Regions from separate parts of the Colwellia sp. F1 genome, predicted to be linked through region 2. Evidence: predicted binding sites of a transcription regulator. Region 2 holds the regulator's gene; each other region holds the start of a gene.

Region 1 (3,291 bases), on a different contig from region 2:
GGCCAAGTAATATATCTTGAAAACTAGCCGCGTTAGCTTGCTGTATTTCTTCGTCGCTTAAGCCACCCTCTGGCCCGATAAGTAGTCGAAATTTTAATGCATGTTCAGTCGCACTAATGGGTAATGTCATAATAGAATGCTGCGCTTTTGGCTGTAAGTTAATTTTAATTGCACTGCTTTCTTGCGCCAACCACTGTTGCAAAGGGATAGGCTCTGCAACTTCAGGTACTAGGCAACGGCCACTTTGCTCACAAGCGCTAATCACTATTTTTTGCCACTGATCACGTTTTTTCGCTAAACGTTCACCCGTCAGTTTTACCCCACAACGTTCGGTAAATAACGGGGTAATTTTACTCACACCAAGCTCCACTGACTTTTGTAAAGTATAGTCCATGCGATCCCCACGGGATATACCTTGCCCTAAATGAATATGAATAGGAGACTCATTCGCTATGGCTTCTTGCTGAATAATTTCAACACTTGCCTGCTTTTTTTTCACCTCAATTAATTTAGCAGTATATTGAACACTGTCATTACCATTAAAAAGGTTAATGGTATCACCTTTTGCTAAACGTAGAACTCTAACAACATGGCCAAAGGCGTCATCAGACAAGTTCACTGTGCTGTGTAACGTTAATTCGCTATTTTGGTAAATACGTGTGTTAGTCATGTAAATTAATATTTGTTAAAAGTAAAGGTAATTAAGGGTAGCTAGTTAAAATATAACAATAATTAAAATATGAGGGCTGATACGGTAAAAACAATCCTGTGGTCTAATTATTTATTGTTATGCCTTGTTATCGCGTTTTTCACCATAAAAAAAGCCAACACATTGAGAATAGGGTGTTGGCTTAGTCAAAACAGTATGCGCTTAAGCAATGCAGAGCACTACATGCCTAATGATTTTCGTAAATCATCTGCTTTGTCTGTTTTTTCCCAGCTAAAAGCGGTAAAAGTATCGTCGCCTACGGTCATTTCAAAAGGCTCACGACCAAAGTGACCATAGGCCGCCGTTTGCTGATACATAGGGTGTAATAAATCGAGCATTTTAGTAATGCCGTACGGGCGTAAATCAAAATGTTCACGAACCAATTTAACTAAACGCGCTTCGCTAACAACACCAGTACCAAAGGTGTCAATGGAAATTGAGGTCGGCTCAGCAACGCCAATCGCGTAAGACACTTGAATTTCACAGCGCTCGGCTAGGCCTGCGGCAACAATGTTTTTAGCAACATAACGGCCGGCATAAGCGGCACTGCGATCTACTTTCGACGGATCTTTACCCGAGAAAGCCCCACCGCCGTGGCGAGCCATACCGCCATAAGTATCAACAATAATTTTTCTACCAGTTAAGCCACAATCACCTACTGGCCCGCCAATAACAAAGCGACCGGTTGGGTTAATATGATACTTAGTGTCTTTTGTTAATAAGTTAGCGGGCAGTACATGCTTAATAATATTTTCCATAACCGCATCAACTAAATCTTCTTGTTTAATATCAGGATTATGCTGAGTTGAAAGCACAACGGTATCAATGGCAACCGGTTTATTGTCTTGATAGATAAAGGTCACTTGTGACTTAGCATCAGGGCGCAACCAAGGCAGCGCACCCGATTTGCGCACTTCAGCTTGGCGCTCTACTAAACGGTGTGAATAATATAATGGCGCAGGCATTAATGTTTCAGTTTCATTGGTGGCATAGCCAAACATTAAACCTTGGTCACCCGCACCTTGGTCTTCAGGCTTACTGCGGTCAACACCTTGGGCTATTTCAGGTGACTGTTGGCCAATTAAGTTGATAATGCCACATGTTTCGCCATCAAAACCAACGTTAGAAGACGTATAGCCAATATTACTAATAACATTACGGGTGATTGTTTCTAAATCAACCCAGGCATCAGTGCTAACTTCACCAGAAATAATGGCAACACCGGTTTTAACCATTGTTTCGCAGGCAACACGGGCAAACTTATCTTTAGCAATAATAGAATCTAAAACCGCATCAGAAATTTGATCGGCAATTTTATCTGGATGGCCTTCAGAAACCGACTCAGAAGTGAAATAGTGTGTAGACATAAATCCTCAACAGCTTGAATTGTTTACCATTAACACTTAATAATTACTTATTAAGAACAATAGAGATTAAGGGGGAGTATCAAAATTAATACAATAATGGCGACAGTTTACTATTATAAGAATAACTTTTCTATCTTTTTTACGCCTAGACGTCTAAATGGCTTTGGTCGTTTAAAGAAATAATCACCATGCATGTTTTGCCTTAACAATAGCGAAGTGCTTATTTTACGGGGCGTGCTGGTTCGGGCAAGTCTCTGAAACACTCAGACAAGTGAAGGGACTTAAAATATAAAAAAAGGCGTCAATGTGATTGACGCCCATCTGAACTAAAGCTTAGGGGTTGTGTTTTTATCGTCTTTATCAAACAAATGAATGTTTCCTTGATGTGATACAAATGGATATTTGTTGCTTTTTGTTCTGCGTTTGGCTGTTTTCATGCCTTCAAAAAACACGTACATCTGAAACAATCTTGGGTTAAGTATGTGCCCTGGGTATGATTTATTTAATGATTGTAGGTAATACACCGTATCAGGACTGTTATAGGCTTTATTGGTCATACTCATGACTATCCAATAATCAACTTCATCAATAATTATCTTACCCGCTATTGACGATTCAAATGTAATACCGCAGTAAGGTGCTGTTAGTTTGTTGTCGCCTTTATCTTCTAGTAGCTCAGGATGGTAGTCTGACGATGAAAGCGTGTATTTAGCATCGGTGTTTCCCAAGTTATATGCGTCACCACAAGACGGATCATTAAAATAGGCTTTAGAGTTTGCCGCTGCCCAACGGTTAGTATTAAAATAGGCACCTTTCCACTCAAGTAAAGGGTGCTCTTTTTCCAAAGACTTGCGTATTTTACTTGATATGATGTTACGTATCGTTATGTACGCATCTTTATCGTTTGGGTTTGGTAAAACCGAGACAGGTATAAAATCCACTAAAATAGGTGACCATCCATTTTTCTTTTTCACAGTATTGTCGAGAGAGTTAAATAACAAAGCTCCGCCTAGTCCACCTTCAACAAAAGCGGTAGTTAGCGCTGTGAAGTCTGTTGTGTTGTTGTTGGTAAACACAGGTAAGTCTTTGGGTTTTTTTTCGTCATCAACACCAAAACCCAAACCTGACGGGCGCACCATCATGGCGATGTTTTTAGCATAACTGTAATCTTTATTCCACTCGTACACTGCTTCTGAGTGTATGGTCACAAAGGGG
Region 2 (3,291 bases):
GAGTATAAACTCGACGATTTTTTTCGTACAAGCCCTTATTTGACCTGATTTTTGAGCTAAGTAACTGATTGTTACATTAAATATGTGAAATAAACAAAAAATAACAAAATAAAATAAATAGAAATGTTTTTTCGCCTGGTCGATAATAAGCGCTAATTCAAAGGAATTGATTTAGCGCATAGATTCAAAATACAGCGAGTGCTAGAATGCTACTATAAATTGCTTCCTATTCTATTGAGTAAGAATATAGCAAATTAACAAATGGATAAATTAGAGGGTTTTTTGGTGACAGAATTAAAAAATGATACTTATTTACGTGCGCTTTTAAAACAGCCAGTGGATTACACGCCAGTTTGGATGATGAGACAAGCTGGGCGTTATTTGCCGGAATATAAGGAAGTACGCAAAAATGCGGGCGATTTTATGTCGGTTTGTCGTGATGCTGACCTAGCGTGTGAAGTAACTATTCAACCGCTACGTCGTTTTCCACTTGATGCCGCTATTTTATTCAGTGATATTCTTACAATCCCTGACGCCATGGGGTTAGGCTTATATTTTGAAACAGGCGAGGGACCCAAATTTGAACGGCCTATCACCTGCAAAGCAGACATAGACAAAATTGGTATTCCTGATCCTGAAGTCGAACTACAATATGTAATGAACGCTGTACGTACTATCAAAAAAGAATTGAATGGTAGTGTGCCACTTATTGGCTTTTCGGGCAGCCCATGGACACTGGCAACCTATATGATTGAAGGTGGCAGCTCTAAAGGTTTTACTAAAATTAAAAAAATGATGTTTGCAGAGCCTCAAGCGCTGCACTTATTACTTGATAAGTTGGCTGAGTCAGTTATTTCATATTTGAATGCGCAAATTGCTGCCGGTGCACAATCTGTCATGGTGTTTGATACGTGGGGCGGCGTACTCTCAGCACGAGACTATAAAGAGTTTTCTTTACAGTATATGCATAAAATTGTAGACGGCTTAACAAGACACAATGATGGCCGCCAAGTGCCGGTAACTTTGTTTACAAAAAATGGCGGTATGTGGCTTGAAGACATTGTAGCAACAGGTTGTGATGCAATAGGGCTTGATTGGACGCTTGATATCGAGCACGCTAAAGCACGTGTAGGGGATAAGGTAGCTTTACAAGGAAATATGGACCCTTCTATGTTATATGCACCCTTACCGCGCATTGAACAAGAAGTGGAGAAAATACTCGCAGGTTTTGGTAAGGATGGTACCGGGCATGTATTTAACCTAGGGCATGGTATTCACCCCGATGTGAACCCTGAGCATGCAGGACACTTTATTGAGTCGGTGCACCGGTTAAGTAAGCCATACCATTTGTAAAAAAGTAGAAAACTAAGTGCTAGACTCTAGAGGCTAGCACTTAGTGCTACTTAATCTTCATCTAGATCATAAGCACTGAAATCAGTAATGCCTTTTTCTTCTAAAATACGACGAACACTAGCTGGTAGTTTTTCATTATTATCTTTCGCGAGATCTTCGTCATCAGGTAAGGGTTGGCCAGTAAAAGCATGCAAAAATGCTTCGCACAACAACTCACTATTAGTCGCATGACGTAAGTTGTTTACTTGGCGTCTAGTGCGTTCATCGGTTAATACCTTTAAAACACGCAAAGGAATTGAGACTGTAATTTTTTTAACTTGCTCACTCTTTTTACCATGTTCGGCGTAGGGATTAATATATTCGTCATTCCACTGAGCCATGTAAATTCCTCTGTTACTATTAATATCGGCGGTTAATTAGGGTGTTAATATTGGTGCTGTAAATGTATTTACAGGGTATTATTTCATCAAGGCTTGATTAAAATAAAAAGTATAGATTATTTTATTATTAATAATGCAATTCTACTGGCTGTAGAAATTCAGTCAAGTAGAAGTTTAGATGTCTAAAAAATCTTGACCTAAATAACCAAAACCTTTAGAGTTATAGACGTCCAAACATCCAAACGGATGGATCAAAAGAATAAAGCTGTTAGTTAACAAGAATAGGGAAAAAAGATGTCGAAAATGAAAACGAATAATATTACTTCATCGGCAGTGCAGGCAGGTATTAATATCGACCAACACTACGGGGCGGTTGTTGCTCCTATTCACTTATCAAGCACTTATTCTATGAAGGGCTTTAATGAAAAACGACAATTTGACTACTCTCGAACGGGCAATCCAACCCGAGAAATATTTGCACAAACCATTGCTGATTTAGAGCAAGGCAAAGTAGGTATAGCAACTAACACAGGGATGTCATCGGTGTTGTTACTATGCCAGCTATTATCCGCTGATGATTTAGTGGTTATTCCACATGATTGTTACGGTGGTAGTTTTCGGTTGTTTACTCACCTAGCTAAACGCGGTCAGTTTAACTTAATTGTTGTTGACCAAAATGATCAACAAGCATTAGCTCAAGCATTAGCACAAAAACCTAAGTTAGTTTTACTAGAAAGCCCAAGCAACCCCTTATTACGCTTAGTTGATATTGAAAAAATTGCTCAAGCTAGTCATGAAGTGGGTGCTTTAGTCGCTGTCGATAACACTTTTTTATCACCGGCCTTACAGCAACCCTTAACTTTAGGAGCTGATATTGTTTTTCACTCAACGACTAAATATATTAACGGACATAGTGATGTTGTTGGTGGTGTGCTAGTCACTAAAGCGCAAGCGTTAGGAGAAGAGTTAGCTTGGTGGGCCAACTGTATTGGTGTTACGGGTAGTGCTTTTGATAGTTTCTTGGCTTTACGAGGCTTAAAAACATTACCAATTCGTATCAAGCAACACCAAGAAAACGCACAGCAAGTTGCCGTCTTTCTTAAAGAGCACCCCGCAATTGACACTGTTTATTACCCTGGTTTTGAAGACCATCCTGGTTATGATATCGCGAAAAAACAGCAATCAGGCTTTGGTGCTATGTTAAGTTTTGATGTAAAAGGCGGCGTTGAAGCGGTGAAAAAATTATTCGACAATATTGCGTTGTTTACGTTGGCACAATCATTAGGTGGTGTAGAAAGTTTAATTTGTCACCCAGCCACCATGACCCATGCAGGTATGGGGGAGCCGGCCAGACTTGAAGCAGGGATCACCGACTCATTAGTTAGACTTTCAGTGGGCATTGAAGATATTAATGACATTTTGGCTGACTTAGCACACGGGTTAACACAAAGCCAAATGGATTAATGGCACTTGCATTATTCTAGTAATTACCCATGATACTTGCACCTTCGCAACCACAGCCACTATTTGATAGAAAAAACAATGACAGAATTACAAA
Region 3 (3,291 bases), on a different contig from region 2:
CGGCATCAGCAATATCAACGGTTAAATCAACGGGTGAGTGTAGTACGAGTAAGGCTTTTTTTAGCTGCTTGATATGCTCAGTGGTTTGGTTGTGTAAATCCTCTATAAATTGTTGTTTAATAGTGAAATCACGCGCGCCTAAACGTACTGTGGCTGAGCCAGTTTCTTTAATGTTGTCTAAGTGGGCGGCAAAGTTTTTTATTACATTGTTTGCTTCATATGGCGCACCAATAGTAACAACTGCTTTCACTGTTGGTAGTTGCGCAGCAATAGCTAAAACGGCTGCCCCTCCAAGGCTATGGCCAACTAATAGTTGCGGCGCTTGGTACGCTTGTTCAAGAAACTTAGCCGCGGCAAGTAAGTCTTCAGTATTAGATGAAAAGTTAGTATTGGCAAAATCACCTTCGCTGTTCCCTAAGCCAGTGAAGTCAAATCGAAGTACAGCAAAACCATTTTGTACTAAAAATTGGCTAACCCTCGACGCCGCAACACTATCTTTAGTGCAAGTAAAACAATGCACAAACAAAACATAAGCACGTATGGGTTGGTCGGGTGTTTCTAGCAAACCGGCTAATTGTTGTCCCTGACGAGTAAACGCTACTTTTTTTCTCATCGACTATCACCTTAATTTAGTAGAGTTGGTATAAGCTATCGCTACTCATCATAAATAGCTAGGCATAAAAGTAAATAGTCATAAAATTATAATAAACGAGTTACTTTGCTGGTGTTGGCAGCGTTCAGTTAACACTTCCCTAGGACTGCCCACTTGAGCAGCCACTAATAAGTGGCATTACATAATCGTATTTGCTTTAGGGAGTGGTGTTATTAATTTTATTAAAGGCAATAACCGTTTGTGGGATTAACTGTTCAATAATATCAAGGTGTGGGCTTTGGGCTTTATATCGCGCATAAAGCGTCTTGTAAATGCCGGTTTCGCCAATGCGTTTGGTTTGTACAAACGACTGTTGGCTTAAACTGCTGACCAACCATGCCGGTAATACAGAAATTCCCATATTAGCCGCAACCATTTGTAAAATCATATGGCTATTCGCAACTTGTTTAATGGCTTTAGGTTTGTTTTTTAGTGCCATATTTCTGCCCGCTTCTTTGTTCAGAAAAAGCTTAAACAGATCAAGCTCTTCAGTTTTTACCGGGTAAGTTAATAAAATGTGCTCGTTAAAATCCGCCGCAGTTAAAAAAGGCTGGTTACCTACGTCACTGTCTTTGGCTAAAACCGCAACAACCTCATAAGTGCCAAGCGCATGATAAATATAATCGTCGTTGTCATTTTTTTCATCAATAAATAAAATATCAACCTTATCATTTGCTTTGTGATGACTTTGGCCGGCAAAAGCTTGTTCAGCTGAAGTTTGTCCAAAAAACGTTTGTTCAACAAAGTGAATTTCTAAGTCAGGGTATTGCTGCGAAAACTGTTCGGTAACGGGCAATAACCATTGAAAACAGGCGTGGCAAGCAATGGCTAAATTTAGCTGAGTGATTGTGTTGCTTTCAGCTTTTAACTCGCTTAATGCGGTATTTATTTTAGGTAAAATATCGTCTGCTAACTTAAGTAATACTTCGCCCTTGCTTGTAAATTGTACGGGGGAAGTATTACGGATAAAAAGCGTTGTATTTAACCTTTGTTCTAAATCTTTTATTTGATGCGAAAGCGCAGACTGGCTAACAAAAAGCGCATCTGCGGCTTTTCTTATGTTGCCAGTGCTTGACAAAGTAGCGAGTGTTTTTAGGTGTTTTATCTCAAACATTATGAAATTCCTTCATATTCATAGTGAATTTATTGCGCTTGTGCGACTAGCCTGTTCTTTTTAAAGTATAACCATGCAAACGTCTAGACGTCTATTTGTTTTTTCGTTATTTATTTTTCGTTATCATTTATTACATTCAATTGGAGCAGGTTATGAAAATTCACAATTTAGGTTTTCCGCGCATTGGCGCAAAACGCGAATTAAAATTCTCTTTAGAAAAATACTGGCGTGGTGATATTAGCCAAACTGAATTCTTAGCGCAAAGTCGTGCTCGTCGTCAATCAAACTGGCAAATTCAAAAAGCGTCAGGCATTGATTTATTACCCGTTGGCGACTTCGCTCATTATGATCATGTACTTAATACCACATTATTACTAGGTTTAGTGCCAAAACGTTTTGCGACACCTCAACATGGCGAACAAAGCAACAGCGCGCTAGATGTAGAGTTTCGCGTTGCACGCGGTAAAGCGCCTACCGGCTGCCAATGTGCCGCGAGTGATATGACAAAATGGTTTAACACCAACTATCACTATATTGTACCAGAGTTGTCATCTGAATTAGTTAACAGTGTAACAGCTAAAGTGAATGTTGAGCCGTTATTATCGCAATATTCAGACGCAAAAACAGTGTCAGATAACAGGAAAGTTGTTTTGCTCGGCCCTATTACTTATCTTCATTTAAGTGTGGTAGAAAAAGAAGACAAATTATCATTACTGCCGGCATTATTAGCACGTTACCAGCAAGTATTAACTCAACTCGCGCATGCGGGGGTTAATTGGCTGCAAATAGATGAACCCATATTAGGGTTAGAGTTAGATAGCAACTGGCAGCAAGCATTTACTCAGGCTTATCAAACGCTAGAAAAAAGCACGTTAAAATTATTATTAACGACTTACTTTGCTTCAATTGAGCATAATATAGCAGTGATTAAAGGCTTACCATTTGACGGCATACACTTAGATACCATTGCAGAGCAAAGCAATATAAAAAGTATTATTGAACGCTTACCTAATGATTGGATCATTTCTTTAGGTGTGATCAATGGTCGCAACGTGTGGAAAACTGATTTAGTGTCAGCCTACCAAAAGCTACAACCACTTTATCGCCAGTTAGGCCAACGTTTATGGCTTGCACCGTCGTGTTCATTATTACATTCACCCGTTGATTTAGCACAAGAGCAAAAGCTCGATGAAGAATTTAAATCTTGGTTGGCTTTTGCTAAACAAAAGTGTCAAGAGTTGACCTTGTTAAGAGACGCATTAGTCAATGAACATATTGATGATATTACCTTGTATTCTAATGCGGCTATCGCGCGTCGTGTTGCTAAGCGTATTCATAACCAAGCAGTACAGCAACGCGTGAATAGCTTAGTTGCTAAAGACTTCCACCGTAGCGAAAGCTTTGAAAAGCGCAAAGCCATACAACAACAAGCTTTACAATTGCCAATATTACCTACAACAACAATAGGGTCATTTCCGCAAACAGGTGATATTCGAGCAGTGCGTGCTAAATGGCGTCGGCAAGA

What was found. Region 2 encodes MetJ, which represses methionine synthesis genes. Its sites were predicted from a motif close to TAGACGTCTAGACGTCTA; they were not measured.
Region 1: a site for MetJ is predicted at 2,215-2,232, ahead of metK (methionine adenosyltransferase). Genes of this name have one in related genera too.
Region 3: a site for MetJ is predicted at 1,843-1,860, ahead of metE (5-methyltetrahydropteroyltriglutamate--homocysteine S-methyltransferase). Genes of this name have one in related genera too.

What each region holds. Positions count from the first base shown of each region.
Region 1 covers NZ_JBWDLI010000008.1:43,311-46,601, forward strand. Annotated here, with positions in the region: gene rsmE (16S rRNA (uracil(1498)-N(3))-methyltransferase) at 1-670, opposite strand, end outside; gene metK (methionine adenosyltransferase) at 889-2,076, opposite strand; gene AC0UA9_RS09140 (hypothetical protein) at 2,403-3,291, opposite strand, start outside.
Region 2 covers NZ_JBWDLI010000012.1:90,031-93,321, reverse strand. Annotated here, with positions in the region: gene hemE (uroporphyrinogen decarboxylase) at 286-1,353, shown strand; gene metJ (met regulon transcriptional regulator MetJ) at 1,404-1,733, opposite strand; gene metB (cystathionine gamma-synthase) at 2,037-3,197, shown strand; gene metL (bifunctional aspartate kinase/homoserine dehydrogenase II) at 3,276-3,291, shown strand, end outside.
Region 3 covers NZ_JBWDLI010000005.1:161,883-165,173, reverse strand. Annotated here, with positions in the region: gene AC0UA9_RS06465 (bifunctional alpha/beta hydrolase/OsmC family protein) at 1-613, opposite strand, end outside; gene AC0UA9_RS06460 (LysR substrate-binding domain-containing protein) at 810-1,766, opposite strand; gene metE (5-methyltetrahydropteroyltriglutamate--homocysteine S-methyltransferase) at 1,919-3,291, shown strand, end outside.